Regions from separate parts of the Chryseobacterium vaccae genome, predicted to be linked through region 2. Evidence: riboswitches for the same ligand, from Rfam matches in the RefSeq annotation. Region 2 holds a riboswitch; the other holds the start of a gene.

Region 1 (8,898 bases), 1.4 Mb from region 2:
AAACGGGATCCCAATCTTTCATCACAGGATCATATCCCGCCTTTTTAATAACCTTCCTAATCTCTTCCATACTGCGCTCGTCACTGGTTTCAAACTGTTCCAGAGATTCTTTATCCACAGCATAACCACCGGGATTTGTTTTGGAACCTGCACTCATGGCTGTTGCTCCCAGAGAAATAATATGATCCCTGAATTTTTCGTTTTCACGGGTGGATATAGAGATTTCAAGGTCTTCATTCCATATCCTGTAGGCACATATCAGTTGCAGAAGGTCTTTATCTTCCATGATAAAATTAGGCTCAATAATTCCTTCTGCTGGCCTAAGTCTTGGAAATGAAACTGAAAAACGGCTCTTCCAGTATGTTTTCTGTAAGTAATCAATATGAAGCGCATTAAAAAAACTATCCACTCTCCAGTCTTCCAGGCCTAGCAAGACGCCAAGACCTACCTTATGGATTCCCGCTTTTCCGATTCTGTCCGGTGTTTCCAGTCTGAAATGAAAGTTTGATTTCTTTCCTTTCGGATGGTATTCTTTGTAGACCTCCTGATGATAGGTTTCCTGATATACCAACACAGAATGCACCCCATCCTGATGAAGCATTGAATATTCTTTTTCCGACAACGGCTGTACTTCGATTGAAATATTGGCAAAATGAGCTCTGAGCAGACGAACAGCATTGCGGAAATAAGAGACTCCTACTGTTTTATTGGCTTCACCGCTTACCAGCAGCACATGATTCACTTCCATTGATTTTAAAACGGAAGCTTCCACCATAATTTCCGTATCCGAAAGCCTTTTCCGTCTCAACGGATTATCAAGGCTGAAACCACAGTATGTACAGATATTCTGACATTCATTACTGAGATACATCGGGGCATATAACTGAATTGTTTTTCCAAAACGTTTCTGAGTGGCTGCTCTGGTAATTTTCGCCATCAGTTCCAAATTTTCAGCAGCGGCCGGAGAAAGCAGGTTTAGAAAATCATCCAGTGTTTTGTTGCTTTTCTGAAGACTGTGCAATACATCAGAAGGAGTTACTTTCTCCAGTCTTATTTTTATTTCATCCCAGTGATAGCGTTCAAAAATATCTTTAAAGCTGCTCATTACCAATATTATTCAAATAAAAATGAAGTTAACGGGCTGGAAGCCTCCGCATGATTGATCACTGCCCCAAGCCCAGATTCAAATGCTCTTCTTCCTGCAATTACCCCTTCTTTAAAAGCAACCGCCATATTCACAGGATTTCCTGCTACAGCGATGGCTGTGTTCACGAGAACTGCATCTGCTCCCATTTCCATGGCTTTGGCTGCATCTGAAGGTGCTCCTATTCCGGCATCTACCACAACAGGAACATTGCTCTGGCTGATAATAATCTCCAGAAAATCCAGTGTTCTCAATCCTTTATTTGTTCCGATTGGTGCTCCCAAAGGCATTACTACAGCAGTTCCGGCATCTTCAAGACGTTTACAGAGTACAGGATCTGCATGAATGTACGGCATTACCACAAACCCAAGCTTTGCCAGTTCTTCCGTTGCGTACAGGGTTTCAATAGGATCCGGAAGAAGATATTTCGGATCGGGATGAATTTCAAGCTTAACCCAGTTGGTTTCCAGAGCTTCCCTGGCAAGCTGAGCCGCCAATACCGCTTCTTTAGCTGTTCTTGCTCCTGAGGTATTGGGAAGCAGATGTACATGGGTGCTTTTCAGTGAATCCAGCAATCCGTCTTCCTCGGCCTGAGAATCAATTCTTTTCAGGGCCATCGTTACCATATTGGTTTCTGAAGCGGTAATAGATGCTGCCATTTCTCCAAGGCTACCAAATTTACCGGTTCCCAGAAACAGTCTTGATTCAAATACCCGGTCTGCTATTACTAATTTTTGATTATTCATATTCAATTATTTGCTTTTTCTAAAATCATCCCCTAATCTCAATTTTCATTTACAGCGGGTAACGGAAAATTGAGTTTATTCCGATTTTATATCATTACTTTTTTAAAATCTTCAATCATTGACGGCTGTCTGGTAATCTCCCCTGAAACTGCAGCTCCATAAATACCGATCTGCTGCAAGGGTAAAATATCTTCAAGGGTAACGCTGCCAATTGCAAAGATCTTCGGGATCTCCAATGATTTTTCTTTTATATTTTCAATGATGCTGCGATATCCCTCAAAACCAAGAACAGGGCTCAGCTTTTCTTTGGTAGCCGTAAACCTTAAAGGGCCCAGACCAATATAATCACATGGCTCATTCATCCTTTGAAGAACATCGGTTATGGTGTTGGCTGTCCCTCCTATTATTTTATGATCACCCAAAATCAGCCTTGCTTTTTCAACCGAATCATCATTAAGCCCTAAGTGAACTCCGTCTGCATCGGTTTCTTTTACTAATTGGATATGGTCATTAATGATAAGAGACGCACGGTATTCTGAACACAGCTTCTTTGAAACTTCACAGAGGTTAATCAATTCATTTCCCTGAGCATTTTTCCACCGGACCTGAACCCACTGTATCCCATTATCCAGAGCATTCCGGATATTAAGCTCCTGCTCTTTTCTTGTATTTCCCTGTGATATGTATTGTAATTTTTCCATTGTTGATTCATTATTTCGATTACAAAAGAGAATTTTTCCTGCAGTTTTCAAAGGTTTGTAAAGAATGATTACTCTCCCAGATTCCGCCCAGCAGAGCCACTCCGTCCACTCCATAATCCAACGCTTCTCTGATATTATTTTCATTGATTCCGCCCAGCGCAACCAGTTTTACATCAGGATTGCTCCGAGAAGATATTTCATGAATGGTTTTCGTATTTTCACCATATCCTTTTTTCGAAATACTTGGAAAAACCGGGCTGATAAAAGCATACTCCCATTCTTTGTCCAGCTTATTGAAAGCTTTAATATCATGAACAGATGTTGAAAGAATACCTTTACCGATGTATGTTTGATGCTCTCCATTCAACCGTGCTGTTTCCCTGAAATGAAGACGTGAGATATTATACTCGTCAGCCACTTCATAATGACTGTGCAATACCAGCTGAGGATAAAAAAGTCTGTCGATCCCATTAAGAAAATCCAGCATTCCATTCATCCCGATAAAAGGTTTTCTGATGTGGAGCAGTTCCAGTCCTTTCCGGAACAGTTGATTAATCATTTTCGTTTCATCAGGAATCATCAGTTCAGGAGTGATAACAATGATCATATATAAATTTCCTTTCCTTTTTCTATAAACTCCTGAGATTTGCCCAGCATTCCTTTCTCGGCAGACTCTCTGATTTCCTGAGTAATTTTCATGGAACAGAACTTGGGTCCACACATCGAACAGAAGTGGGCAATCTTTGCGCCTTCCGCCGGAAGGGTTTCATCATGATAAGCTCTGGCGGTATCCGGATCTAGTGAAAGGTTGAACTGATCTTCCCATCGGAATTCAAATCTTGCCTTGCTTAATGCATTGTCTCTGTACTGTGCGCCGGGATGTCCTTTTGCCAGATCGGCCGCATGAGCCGCCAGTTTATAAGTAATGACTCCATCCTTAACATCTTTTTTATTGGGAAGTCCCAAATGCTCCTTTGGTGTTACATAACACAGCATGGCACACCCGAACCATCCAATCATTGCAGCGCCAATTCCTGAAGTGATGTGATCGTAGCCCGGGGCAATATCTGTTGTTAACGGGCCTAAGGTATAAAACGGCGCTTCGTGACATTCTTTCAGCTGTTTATCCATATTTTCTTTGATCATGTGCATCGGGACGTGACCGGGACCCTCAATCATGACCTGTACATTGTGTTTCCAGGCTATTTTCGTCAGTTCACCTAAAGTTTCCAGCTCAGCAAACTGTGCAGCATCATTAGCATCGGCAATGGATCCGGGACGAAGACCATCTCCTAAGGAAAAAGCCACATCGTATTTCTTCATGATCTCACAGATCTCTTCGAAATGGGTATACAGGAAATTTTCCTTATGATGATAAAGGCACCATTTTGCCATGATGGAACCGCCTCTTGAGACGATTCCGGTCACTCTGTTAACCGTTAAATGAATATATCGAAGCAGAACTCCCGCATGAATGGTAAAATAAGATACTCCCTGCTCTGCCTGTTCGATAAGGGTATCTTTAAAAACTTCCCACGTCAGATCTTCAGGAATTCCTTTTACTTTTTCGAGGGCCTGGTAAATAGGAACGGTACCGATAGGAACCGGGCTGTTTCTTATGATCCACTCTCTTGTTTCGTGAATATTTTTTCCGGTGGAAAGATCCATAATGGTATCTGCACCCCAACGGCATGCCCAGACCGCTTTTTCAACTTCTTCTTCAATGCTTGACGAAACAGCGCTGTTTCCAATATTCGCATTGATCTTTACAAGGAAATTCCTCCCGATAATCATGGGTTCACTTTCCGGGTGGTTGATGTTATTCGGAATTATTGCTCTTCCCGCTGCAATTTCATCTCTTACAAATTCAGGAGTGATCTTGCTTTTGGGAGTATTGGCTCCGAAACTGTTTCCTGAATGCTGAAAAGCCATTTCTTTTAAAACCGATTGCAGCTGTTCAATTCTTTGATTTTCGCGGATCGCTACATATTCCATTTCCGGTGTAATGATACCCTCTTTTGCATAATAAAGCTGGGTTACTTCTTTCCCTTCTCTGGCCACTTTAGGATTGTGGTTATAGGAAAAACGCAATTCATCAAGACCGGTGTCTGCAAGGCGGGTCTTTCCGTATTCTGAAGTGATACTGTCCAGAACATGAACATCTTCCCTTTCAAGAATCCACTGTTCCCGGATTCTCGGTAAGCCTTTCAGAATATTAATCTCTGAACTTTCATCGGTATAAGGTCCCGAGGTATCGTAAACCGTTACCGGAGGATTATCTTCAAGAGTACCATTGGTGAGTTTTGTAGGGCTTAACTGGATTTCGCGCATAGCGACCCTTACAGGATGTATTGTGCCTTCCACATAGACTTTCTTAGAGTTGGGAAAAGGCGAACGTGTGATTGAATGAGCCATAACTGTATTTTATTAGCCGCCCTGGGCAGCTGTGATGATTAATACTGAATCTTTATCATTGAGAATGGTCTCTGCCCAGGCGGACAGCGGAATAATACGGTTGTTGAGGGCTACGGCAATTCCTTTTTTCTTTCCGGGGAGTTCCATAGCCATTAGTGCTTCCAGATTTTCGGGAAGTACAGCAAATGTTTTTCGGGTGTGGTTGATTGTAAGTTCCATTCCTAATAATTTTAAATATACTTTAGGAATGGCTGTTATTGTACAATAGAATGCACAGCAAAAGTCACCTACTTTTCCCTACGCTGGTATGATCCAGATCAGGTTCAAAGGGTAAAGTCTCAGTCTGTTGTTCACAGACACCCCTAAAGTATGGGACGAAGTTAGTTATTTTTTCAGAACAGGCAAAATTTAGTTTTTAAACAAAAACCATCAACAAAATAATATTTTATTGATGCAATTCATTGCACATTAAATACAAATAAAAGAATGCCATAAAAAAACCTGCAGAAAATTTGCAGGTTTTTTTTATTCATCACAAGCTCTCCAAACGGCATCATTCTGTGGAACGGGAGCGGTAATCTCTATTTTTTCCTTGGTAACCGGGTGAATAAACTCCAGTTTTCTCGCATGAAGATTAATTCCTCCATCCGGGTTGGAGCGGGGAGAACCGTATTTAAGATCTCCTTTGATGGGCACTCCGGTTTTAGAAAGCTGGGCACGGATCTGGTGATGCCTTCCTGTTTCCAGATCAATTTCAAGAAGCATATAATTATCCAGTGTTTTGATCACATGATAGGTTAAAATTGCCTCTTTTGCACCATCTGTAGCTTTGGGAAATACGATTGCTTTGTTGTTCTTTTCGTTTTTCTTTAAATAATGAACCAGCCTTTGAGTTTTCGGGATCATTTCCTTACCCACTATTGCCCAATAGGTCTTTTTAATTTCCCTGTTTTTTACCATCTGGGTAAGACGGGAAAGCGCCTTGGACGTTTTGGCATAGATTACCAGACCTGAGGTGGGCCGGTCTATACGATGAACAAGACCGAGGAAAACATTCCCCGGTTTGTTATCTCTTTTTTTTATAAAATTCTTGATGGTCTCTAATAATGATTCATCACCGGTCTTATCACCCTGTACAAGCTGACCGACTTTTTTATTGACCACCAGAAGATGGTTGTCTTCATATACAATCTGCTCCTCCATCATCTGAATTTATCTCGGTCTGTTGGCCAATGAAAGGATAATTCCTCCTAAAAGCCCCAACGTTTTAATCGCTGAAAGTTTTGAATCATCCGGCAGAAATGCTCCTACAATACAGATCAATGCTGCGCCGTACATCGCATACGACAGATTTTTGTTTAAAAATAAAGGTGCCTGAATAAAGAAGCTTGCCCCTATCAGTACATAAAACACCTTTCTTGAAAGAAGATGATTGATTTCCGGAGAAAATAAATTAAACCAGCCTACAGCAAGACAGATCAGTGCTGCAATAGACAATATTCCCTGAAGTGATTTCTGTTGATTGTTCATAGATTAATAACTTTCACTTTCATTTGGAAATTCAACACTTTTCACATCTTTCACATATTGGGAAACGGCTCCTGTAATTTCAGTATAAAGATCAAGATATCTTCTCAGGAATTTAGGACTGAAACCTTTGTTCATCCCCACCATATCATGATATACCAGAACCTGTCCGTCACAGTCTGCTCCTGCACCGATTCCGATGGTAGGAATAGAAATGCTTTCGGTAACTTTTTTAGCTAAATCAGCCGGAATTTTTTCCAATACAATGGAGAAACATCCCAATTCTTCTAAAAGCTGTGCATCAGCAATCAATTTTTCAGCTTCCGCTTCTTCTTTTGCTCTTACTTTATAGGTTCCGAATTTATAGATAGACTGGGGCGTTAATCCCAGATGTCCCATTACCGGAATCCCAGCATTGATGATCTTTTTAATGGATTTGGAAATTTCTTTTCCTCCTTCAATTTTTACGGCATGTGCACCGCCTTCTTTCATCATTCTTACCGCAGACTCCAATGCTTTTTCAGGATTACTCTGATAAGTTCCGAAAGGCAAATCTGCTACAACCAAAGCTCTGTCGGTACCTCTTACCACACTTTGAGCATGATAGATCATCTGATCCAATGTAATTGGGAGTGTAGTTTCAAAACCTGCCATTACATTCGCGGCAGAGTCTCCGATCAAAATGGCATCCACACCTCCTGCATCTACCATTTTAGCCGTGGTAAAGTCATAAGCGGTAAGCATAGTTATTTTTTCCTTGTCGAATTTCATTTTACGCAAGGTTTCAGTTGTAACTTTTTTAATTTCAGAGTGAACAGACATAATGTATCTATTTTTTAAAAGTTAAAAAGTCGGCTTGCGCCGACTTGAATTTTTGTATGATTTTTATAAAACTACGTGACCTAGTTTCATGAGTTTGTCGTGATTCAGGATTTTGATATTTCTTCCATCTACTTCAATGAGATTGTCTCCTTTAAATTCAGAGATCAAACGGATGGCACTTTCGGTAGCAGTACCGATAATGTTGGCAATTTCTTCTCTTGTTAAAGAAATTTTGATGAACCCTTCCGGATCTACACCTAACTTCTGTTCCAGTAACAGTAATATTTCCGCTAATCTTTCTCTAACGGTTTTCTGAGCAAGGAAAGTAATGGTATTAGATGACTCTCCCAATTCGTAAGAAATTTTCTGAAGCATCACAAAAGACAACTGCGGATCTACCTCAAGAAGGTACATAAAAATATCTGCAGGCAGGAAAATGCATTCAATATCTGTCATGGCCTCAGCTTTTGCCTGGAAATTTTCCCCGCAAAGCAATGAACGATAGCCGATAATGTCCCCTTCTTTAATAAATCTTAAGATCTGATCTTTGCCGAAAGCCCCTGATTTGGATAATTTAGCGGCCCCTTTTTCCAGAACAAACACTCCCTTTGGTGTTTCTCCATCCTCAAAAATGGTATCATGTTTCTGAAAACTCAGTCTTTTTTTGCCGTTAATATATTTTTCAAAATCTACACTGGAAAGTCTTTCCTTAAAAGATTTATCATTAAAAACTCTGGCGAACCTCTCTTCAATTGCAATCTGTTGTTCCTGCGACATTTTATATGACATTTATCACAAAAATAGAACTTTTTAACTCGATAAACAAAAAAAATTGTTATAATTTTGTAGTTCAATATTTTAGGGAGGTGAGCGAGAACTGTTTTCATTGTGGTCAAGGTATAGAAAAAGAGAGAATTCTGTTTGATGAAAAGACTTTCTGCTGCAATGGCTGCAAGTCTGTATACGAGATTCTGAATACCAATAATTTAAGTAATTTTTACGAGCTTAATAAAAGAGCAGGAATCCGTCCAAGTGATGAAAGCTCTTCACAGTTTGATTATCTTGACACTCCGGAGATCTTCGAAAAGGTCACTGATTTCTCGGAAGGAAACACCAGCCTTGTCACTTTCAAAATCCCAGTAATTCACTGTTCATCATGTATATGGCTATTAGAAAGCCTTCATACCCTGAACAAAAATATTAATTACTCCCAGGTTAACTTCACCCGCAAGACCTTACAGATTTCATTCAACCATAACGATTTCAAATTAAGCGAACTAGCTAATTTTTTAACCAATTTAGGTTACAAACCTGTCATCAGCCTTGAAACAGCAGATAAAAATGTAGATCATCTGGACAAATCACTGTTGGTAAAATTTGCGATTGCCGGATTTGCTTTCGGAAACGGGATGTTCCTTGCGTTCCCGGAATATGTAGGTGGAGAAGATTATTGGATGGAACATTATAAAGGTCTTTTCAGAGTTCTTATGTTCCTGCTGGCCTGCCCGGTTGTCTTCTATTCAGCTTCGGATTATTATAAATC
Region 2 (8,898 bases):
GAGAAGAAGCTTCCTATGCAACCTATGATGTTTCCGGAAATATATGGAATAACAACAGCCCGAGACCTACGGATTTTTTCGGAAATGCACTTCCGGGAGGATCTCAGGTGTTTGGAGGATTCAAGCCGGTGAATGCTGTAGATAAAAACAGGCAATCAGTAGCAGCCTATGCGGATGTGGAGTTCAATTTTACGAACTGGCTTTTGGTGGATGCAGCAGCGAGATATGAGAATTATTCAGATTTTGGATCAACTTTCAATTATAAATTAGCTTCAAGAATAAAAGTAGCGCCCAATTTCAATGTAAGATTGGCCGGATCTACAGGGTTCAGAGCACCATCTATTCACCAGATCTACTATAATGTAACATCTACTTTGTTTACGAACAGCCAGCTTCTGGAAGTAGGTACATTCAGCAATGATTCAAGAATTGCAGAATTACTGGGAATTCCCAAGCTGAAGCAGGAAACGTCCAAATCGGCAAGTGTAGGATTTACTTACAGAATTCCATCCGCGAACTTATCAGTTACAGCAGACGGATATTTTACAAAAATAGACAACAGAGTTATTCTTACCGATCAGTTCTTAAGAGCCAACGTACCAACAGCAGCTCAGGAAGCTTTTGATGCGGAAAATGTAAGTGGCGCCCAGTTTTTCACCAATGCCATTGATACCGAAACAAAAGGCGTAGATGTTGTGATTGCTCATAATATAAGAGTTTCAGGATTGAAACTGGATAACAGTTTTGCCGTAAATCTCAGCCAGACCAAGAGAGTAGGAAATATTCATTCTTCCGGATTACTGCAGTCTGCCAACCTTGAAAATACTTATTTTTCTGAAAAATCAAGAGTATATCTGGAAGAAGCAGTTCCAAGGGTAAAAGCCAGTTTGTCGCATACCCTTTCATGGAAAAATGCCAGTTTCTATCTTAGAAATACCTATTTCGGAAAAGTAACCGGAGCAGATATTATTGATGCCAATGGCGATGGAATTGTGGGGCCTAACGAGCACCAGCAGATCACGGCCAAAATTATTACGGATCTTTCACTAGCCTATCAGTTTACAAAAAATGTAGGATTGACTGTAGGGGTAAATAACCTGTTCGATATTTATCCAACCAGAAACCTTACTGCATCTACCAACAATGATCAGTTTGTGTATTCGCGTTCTACTTCACAGTTCGGGCAGAACGGAAGATATGTGTTCTCCAGACTTAGTTTCAACTTTTAATATTTTTTTTCACTTTCTATTATTATTAAAACAGGTCCCTTTTGAGGACCTGTTTGTTTTGTAATCTGGAATCCAGATATTTTCTCTGAATTATTTCCACATTTTCAAATTATAGGCAGCTTCCCAGAAATGAAACTCCATTCTTGATGACATGACAAATGCTTCGGTCATTTTTTTCCGGGTTTCCTCCGTACTGTTTTTAGCAGCTTTATCACAAATCGCGATAGCATGATCTACAGCCACGGAAAATTCATCACCGCCATAAGTATCAATCCACTTCTGGTAAGGATTATGATTGGTCTTAGGCAGGCTTAAAATATAATTCCCGACTTCCCTGTAAATCCAGAAACAGGGCAATACTGCAGCAATAGCCACTTCTATAGCTTCCAGAGCGGCAGTGCTTCTCAGAAAATGGATATAATGATGGCAGGCAGGCTGTAAAATACCTTTATCCGTAACGCCAAAATCCACGAAATAAGATTCATGTAAGGCATTTTCTACCACAATAGCATTTTCAGCAAACCTCATGAAAGCCAGTACTTCATGAATATCCTGAATTTTTGCAGCAATTAATGAAAGTGTCCGCCCAAAGTGTTCAAGATATAAAGAATCCTGAGCCATATAAAAGCGGAACTTTTCCTGAGGAAGGGTACCGTTTGATAATTCTTTAATAAAAGGCATATCCAGAATAGATTGATACCGTTCTTCTATAACCTGCCAGGTGTGTTCAGACCATTTCATTTTTGATAAGTTTTTGAGGATTAAAAAAGTGATTCAGCGGACCATTTCCAAAGCCGGTTTGTACATCTTTTCCGTTTTCTATAGCCTGATATACATACTGTTGTCCCAAAGAAACGGCATCATACAAAGTTTTACCCTGCGCAAGATAGGCAGCGATGGCAGAGGACAGGGTACAACCGGAACCGTGGGTGTTATTGGTGTCGAATTTTACCGTTTCAAAAGAACGATACTGTTCATTTTCATCGTAATACAATGAAGTTATCGTTGAGGTTTCCTGATGTCCGCCTTTAAGAAGAATGCTTTTACAACCCAGCTTTTTGATCTTTTCCCCTGCCATGTATAAATCTTCAAGGGTATGAACAGACGTATCAGCCAGAATTGCGGCTTCATCCATATTCGGAGTGATAACATCTGCTATCGGAAAAAGTTTTTCAATGATGGCGGTGATGGTCTCTTTCTCAATCAAACGGTGTCCGCTTGTAGCTACCATGACAGGATCAAATACAAGGGGTGTTTTTTTATATTTGGCTAAAGTAGAGACAATGGTTTCCACCAATTGAGGAGTATGAACCATTCCGATTTTAATAGCATCAGGGAAAATATCATCAAGAATGGCTTCGATCTGATCTGCCACCGCTTCTACAGGAACAGGATATATTTTTCTTACTCCCTGTGTATTCTGTACCGGTAAAGCAGTTAGTACCGATGTGGAAAAGCAGCCTAAAGCAGAAGCTGTTTTAATATCAGCCTGAATGCCTGCACCGCCGCTTCCGTCAAATCCGGCAATCGTCAATACGGATGGGTATTTATATTTTTTCATTTTAAAATTTCATTTTTTAATTCATAGGCTGCCTTTTGAGGATGGGGAGCACTGCAAATCGCAGAAACAACAGCAATGCAGTCCGCACCGGCGTTGATAACTTCTCTTGCATTTCTCAGATGAATATTACCGATGGCAACCAATGGTTTATCAGTAAGGTTTCTGATCTTTGCCACTCCTTCAAGTCCCCATTCCGTTATGGTATCCGTTTTGGTTGAGGTTTTAAAGACAGGGCTTATTCCTAAGTAATCAGACACTGAAGTCTGTTCGTTTTCAAGCTGTGAAAGGTATTCAATAGAGTAACCGATCATTTTATTCTGAATGAGAGGCTGTCGTCTCAGATAAACAGGTGAGGCATCACTGTTACCTACATGAATTCCAGCTGCGTTTACTTTTTCCGCTACTTCAATATTATCATTAATGATGAGCGGAATATTGTATTTTTCTGTAATTTCAATAAGCTGCTGTGCTTTCTTAAGAAATGAAGCAGTGCTGCTGTTTTTTTCTCTCAGCTGCATAACATCAACCCCTCCAAGAATGGCCTGCTCAGCTACTTCAAGAAAATTTTTTCCGGCACAGTCTGCCTCGGAAATAACCAGATATAGCTGATAAGGAAAAGAAGAAAGGCTCATTTCTGTTCAATTTTTATATGGCTGAAAAATTCTTCTTCAGTAATGTTGTACAATTTATCCAAAAGATTGACCTGAAGACTTCCAGGACCTTTACTTTCCCGGACAGCCAGTTCTCCCGATATACCCAGCAATGCCATTGCCGCAGCGGTGGCGATGGCCTTATCTTCCTGAATCCCAGCAAAAGCACCTGTTAATGCACTGGCAGAACAGCCGAGACCCGTTACTTTGGTCATCATCGGATGTCCGTTTTTGATATGAATTTCCTGTTTTCCGTTTAAAATAATATCTGTTTCCCCGGAAATACAGACTGTTGTATGATATTGTTCTGCGAGAATCTGTGCTGCGTGTACAGCTTCATTGCTTTGTGCGGTACTGTCTACTCCTTTTGTTATTGTAGTATTAGCCTTTGCAAGAGCAATGATCTCAGAAGCATTCCCTCTGATTACCGAAGGTTGATATTGTAAAAGCTGTTGTAAAACATCATCCCTATATGAAGTAGCTCCGGCTCCTACAGGATCCAGAATCCATGGTTTATTGATGGAATGGGCGGTTTCAGCAGCGATGAGCATAGATTCTGTCCAGTATTCATCAAGGGTCCCGATATTAATAACTACGGAATGGACAATATTAACCATTTCGCGGATCTCAGATTTTGCGTGCGCCATAATGGGGGAAGCTCCTGCAGCCAAAAGAGCATTGGCTGTATTGTTCATAACGACATAATTGGTAATGCTGTGAACCAGAGGAGATTTTTGTCTGACAAGCTGTACCTGTTCCCAAAGTATTTTTTCCATTGTTATCATTTAGAATAAAATAAAAAATAGCTTCAGGAGAAATCCAGACAAAAGATACACTGCGGGCAATGTATTTTTGCTTTTCCCTACGTCGGTGTAAGCCGTATCAGGTTCAAAGGGACTCTCTCAATTCTTTTTCAGAATACCCCTAAAGCAAGACAAATGTATAAAAATTATCAGAGCAGGCAAAAAACTGGCAATGCATTTTCCTTTCTTTCAGGAGTATCCAGTCCTTTTCAATAAAAACTGATCTCAATTAAAAAAATAGAAGATGAAAACTTTAGCCTTCAACGAATCCTGTTAATTCAACAGGACAAAAAAATCTGCGTAATCTGCTTTATCAGAAAAATAAAATAGATTGGTTAAAATTTTTCTTTCACGCAAAGATTATTTTTGATACTGCATATTTCAGGAGGCAAAGAGTAGAATCAACTGCGTTGGTTCGATGAAGCTGTGGATTAACCTTCGGCTGTTTTAATTCATAAATAATTGAACACAACTGAAAAAGATAGCTTAAAATCTTTGATTTTCTTGCGCCCTAAAAACATTATAATAATTAAAATCTTTGTGCCATTGCGTTAAGCCAACAGAAAACTTGCTCAATCTTTGAGTTTTAAAAGCACAAGCATCTGTGAAATTTGTGGGATCTGTGGGAAATAAAAACTTTTAAGAAGCCCTTCAGTGCATTATTTCTTCTGGGAAACAATAAAATCTACCATCTGATCTACCATTTGGTCCAGATAGGCTTTATCAGTTGTGGAAAAACTGTGTACACCATTATTAATGACGATTAAAGACGTCTGAACTTTTGCTCTTTTCAATTTCCTATGCAGCTTTTTAGACTGGCTTAAAGGAACTACCGTATCCTTATTTCCCTGTACAATCAAAGTAGGAACTCCATCAGAAACGAAATTAACAGGCGATATGGTTTTTAAGTATTCTATGGCTTTTTGCTGATCTTTGTTGATATCATATCCTGAAAGTCCTTTTACCAGATTCTGCTGCAGGCTGATGATCTTTTTAGAGATCATTCCGATGATAGAAACCGGAATAGTACCCGCACTGGTATGAAAAAGTTTATTAAGATCTGCCGGACCATAATGATCGATCACATAATTCACTTTTGCAGAATAAGATGAAAGTTCCGGGCTGCCGATATAAGTGTTATCAGGAGTATAGGCCGCAAGCAGTGAAAGATGAGCTCCTGCTGAAGCTCCGAAAAGTCCGATGTTATTGACGTCAAAATTATATTTCTCCGCATTTTTCCTGACCCATCTTACGGCATCTTTAGTATCTTCTAATGGTAAAGGGAAATGAGTGTTATCATTCAGGAGCGTATAGTTGATACTGATCACTGCATATTGTCTGGCGATCAGTTTTTTAATGGTATTTTCAACATAATCATCGGCAAGGATCATTTTATCACCTTCTATCCATCCACCTCCGTGAACGTAGATTAAAACCGGAAACCGTTCTGTGAAAGTATTTTTAGGAACATAAAGATCCAGAGCAACAGGACTTCCTTTTCTATTGGTTTTGTATACAATATCTTCGGAAACCGATGCTATTTCCGGAAGCAGGGAACTCTTTACGCGCGGAGCCTGAATTGGAGATTGTGAAAAAGTCTGCGCAAAAAAAGACTGTGAAAAACTTAAAAATAAAATAAAAAACAGGTTTGTAAAAAACCTGTAAAGTGATATGTTATTAATTCTTGAATACATAATAAACTTTTTTTAAGGAATGTGTTATTTTACTAACTCCTCAAAAAGCTTACCAAAGGTGGTCTCCAGATCTTTGGATTTTCCGGGATGTGGTCTGGAAGTCTGTAGAACAGAGCTTCTCACAGCCGTCAGCCAGCGGAAACGTTCAGGAATGTCCAGAAGGGCAATAGGTCCGCCGTCTTTGCCGCCTTCAGCAATTTTTTTGAAACTTTCCAGATTGTGGATAATATCTTCATAATCGAGTTTGCTGTGCATCAGTTTGAATTTATCAGGACACAGGTAGAATTCCACACGGATGAACTTCTCTTTTTTAGAAAACATTACCAGCCCGATATTGAAAAATTCTTCCCTTTCAACTTTAGGCACCAGTCGTATCACGGCGTATTCGTATATTTTATCCTCTTGCATTTTTGGCTTCGTTTACAAAGATTGGGGAATTTTCCAGTCTGGTTTTCAGGAACTGGAAATAGATTTCACGGATCTCTTCAGGAGTTTCATCAGCATCATCCCAATGCAGCCAGTCTTCAGGGATCAGATTGACGATGTCTCTGAAAAGAGTATCATTCAATACAGTATGGGCAAATGCATCTGCTTCATCCAGCATTTTGGCTTGTGGGAGCAGTACATGATCTTTTACATACTTAAACGGTGTCTTGGCTGCTGCATCAAAATTCTGCCATGAGTGGTGGAAGTAAAAAGAAGCTCCGTTGTCTATCACCCAGAGTTCTTTATGCCACATCATGAGATTGGTATTTCGGAATGTTCTGTCTATATTCGTAATAAATGCATCCAGCCATACAATTTTAGAGGCCAGAAGCGGATCGATCTTCACACTGGGGTCATAGGTAATAGAACCGGAAAGATAATGAAGCCCCAGATTCAGGCCTTCTGAAAATTTCAAAAGATCCTGGATTTCCTCATCGGCTTCCGTTCTTCCGAAATCTACATCCAGGTTAACCAGTACCAGTTCAGGGATCTTCAGCCCTAAAGCTTCTGTGATCTTTCCGCCCAAAAGTTCGGAGATCAGCATTTTTACTCCATGGCCGGCACCACGGAATTTCAGTACATATTTAAAATCATCGTCAGCTTCTGCCAAAGCAGGAAGAGAGCCGCCTTCCCTCAGGGGAAGGATGTAACGCATTACGGTTACTGTTCTTAAATCCAGCATTCAGCAAAAATAAGGTTATTTTTTCAGAATCTTTTTAGTGAATTCCGTTTCTCCCGCTTTATATTTTAGCAGATACATTCCGGAGGAAAGATGATTCAAAGGAATAGTATATCCTGAAACCGTTTTTTCAAGTTTGTAACGAAGCATCCGTCCTGCAGCATCTGTCAATGAGATCATTGAAATTTTCCCATAGGTATCAATGTTGATGAAATCCTGTACCGGATTAGGGTAAATATGAATGGAAGGTATATTCTGTTCTTTTGTTCCAAGCGTCTGAATAGCTACAGGTTTAGTTTTTATTGAGCTTTTATTGCATGCATTGGTGGTGAGACTCACCTGATAATTGCCAGTAGAAGTATAGGTATGTTGAGGGTTTTCCAATGTTGAAATCGTTCCGTCTCCGAAATTCCATAGAAAAGACGTTGCATTTTGTGTTTGATTGGTGAACTGTACGGAATTTCCGGATATAGTGTGGGTAAACCGTGTAGGAACATCATTGGTACTGACCAACCATGTATCCAATCCATTGAAAACGATATTTTTTACAATACTTTTTATAGCCTGCGATTCCATAGTAGTAAGGTTTCCATTGAAAGAGGCAAGTTCGGGATCTTTCTTAAATATCAGGGTATAGAAAGTATAAGCTGCTGCCATTGAACCTAAATAGCTTGGGTGTGATCCGTCTGAAGAATAAAGTTCCATTTCCGGATGCTGCTGTCGGATCATTCTCCAGACTTTTCCAACGGGAGAAATAAGGCTTTCATTAAGGCTGGCCATTTCTGTATATCGGGTAGAGATCAGATCATCCATCCCTTCATAAGTACATACCGCTGTATTACCATTGGCACAATTGGTTGCATCTCCGCTTTTGTAGCCCCATGTCATAAAAAATATGGGATTTCCGCAGGCATTGGTACTTTTTATCAGTTCTGCAAGCTGCTTTGCATAGGGAAACATTTCATTTTGGATGTATGAATTAGGGAAAGAAGGAATCTGGCTTTGCTCCTGCAAGACTACATAATCCCAGTTTCCCTGGTTGATTACTGAAGTAACGTCCGGATTTTGTGCATGCTGTTTCAGTCGGGATCCGCCTATTGCGTGGCTTTCGTAGGCTAAGCCATCTCCGGTAGAAGCTGCGATCAATTTTACCAGCTCCGGCAGATTATTGGTGTACGTATAGCTGTTTCCTACAAAGAAAACTCGTTTTACGGTTTGACTGAAGATGAATGAAAATGAAATTAAAAATAAAAAGAGTAGTGTTTTTTTCATATATTTAATTTAGAGTGGATATTACAAATATAACTGTTATTCAAAATATAATACAGTAAATCAAATGTTTATTTATGAAATTGATAAAAGACTTTAATATAAAGCTGGAAAATCCCGATACTAAGACATTTCTGGCTGATGCTTTTTATTCTGAAACCGATGCAAAACTACCGCTGGTCATTTTTGTTCATGGTTATAAAGGCTATAAAGATTGGGGAGCCTGGAGGCTTATGGCTGAAAAGTTCGCGGAAGCCGGTTTTTTCTTTGTGAAATTTAATTTTTCCCATAACGGTACAACGGTAGATGACCCCCGTAATTTTGCTGACCTGGAAGCCTTCGGAAATAATAATTATTCTAAAGAACTTTCCGATTTAGGGGTGGTTATCGATTATTTTAGTCATCATCCTAAAGTTGATGATCAGAAGATCATTCTGATCGGTCATAGCAGGGGAGGAGGGATTTCTATTATTAAAACGTATGAAGATGAGAGGATCAACGGGCTGATTACCCTTGCCAGTGTAGAT

What was found. A riboswitch is a leader RNA that binds a small molecule or an ion and turns the genes downstream of it on or off. The one in region 2 is predicted to bind thiamine pyrophosphate.
Region 1: linked by a shared signal. The riboswitch ahead of thiS (sulfur carrier protein ThiS) and the one ahead of thiM (hydroxyethylthiazole kinase) in region 2 are both predicted to bind thiamine pyrophosphate.

Annotation. Positions count from the first base shown of each region.
Region 1 is NZ_VSWH01000001.1:3,057,932-3,066,829, forward strand. It holds gene thiH (2-iminoacetate synthase ThiH) at 1-1,105, opposite strand, end outside; gene FW768_RS13860 (thiazole synthase) at 1,114-1,890, opposite strand; gene FW768_RS13865 (thiamine phosphate synthase) at 1,977-2,591, opposite strand; gene FW768_RS13870 (thiamine phosphate synthase) at 2,611-3,198, opposite strand; gene thiC (phosphomethylpyrimidine synthase ThiC) at 3,195-5,006, opposite strand; gene thiS (sulfur carrier protein ThiS) at 5,019-5,225, opposite strand; TPP riboswitch at 5,284-5,380, opposite strand; gene FW768_RS13885 (RluA family pseudouridine synthase) at 5,532-6,212, opposite strand; gene FW768_RS13890 (hypothetical protein) at 6,219-6,536, opposite strand; gene panB (3-methyl-2-oxobutanoate hydroxymethyltransferase) at 6,540-7,355, opposite strand; gene FW768_RS13900 (Crp/Fnr family transcriptional regulator) at 7,419-8,132, opposite strand; gene FW768_RS13905 (heavy metal translocating P-type ATPase) at 8,222-8,898, shown strand, end outside.
Region 2 is NZ_VSWH01000001.1:4,412,651-4,421,548, forward strand. It holds gene FW768_RS20215 (TonB-dependent receptor plug domain-containing protein) at 1-1,229, shown strand, start outside; gene tenA (thiaminase II) at 1,320-1,970, opposite strand; gene thiD (bifunctional hydroxymethylpyrimidine kinase/phosphomethylpyrimidine kinase) at 1,957-2,790, opposite strand; gene thiE (thiamine phosphate synthase) at 2,787-3,422, opposite strand; gene thiM (hydroxyethylthiazole kinase) at 3,419-4,216, opposite strand; TPP riboswitch at 4,283-4,376, opposite strand; gene FW768_RS20240 (alpha/beta hydrolase) at 4,903-5,937, opposite strand; gene FW768_RS20245 (DUF3037 domain-containing protein) at 5,962-6,345, opposite strand; gene FW768_RS20250 (HipA family kinase) at 6,332-7,105, opposite strand; gene FW768_RS20255 (T9SS type A sorting domain-containing protein) at 7,121-8,374, opposite strand; gene FW768_RS20260 (alpha/beta hydrolase family protein) at 8,449-8,898, shown strand, end outside.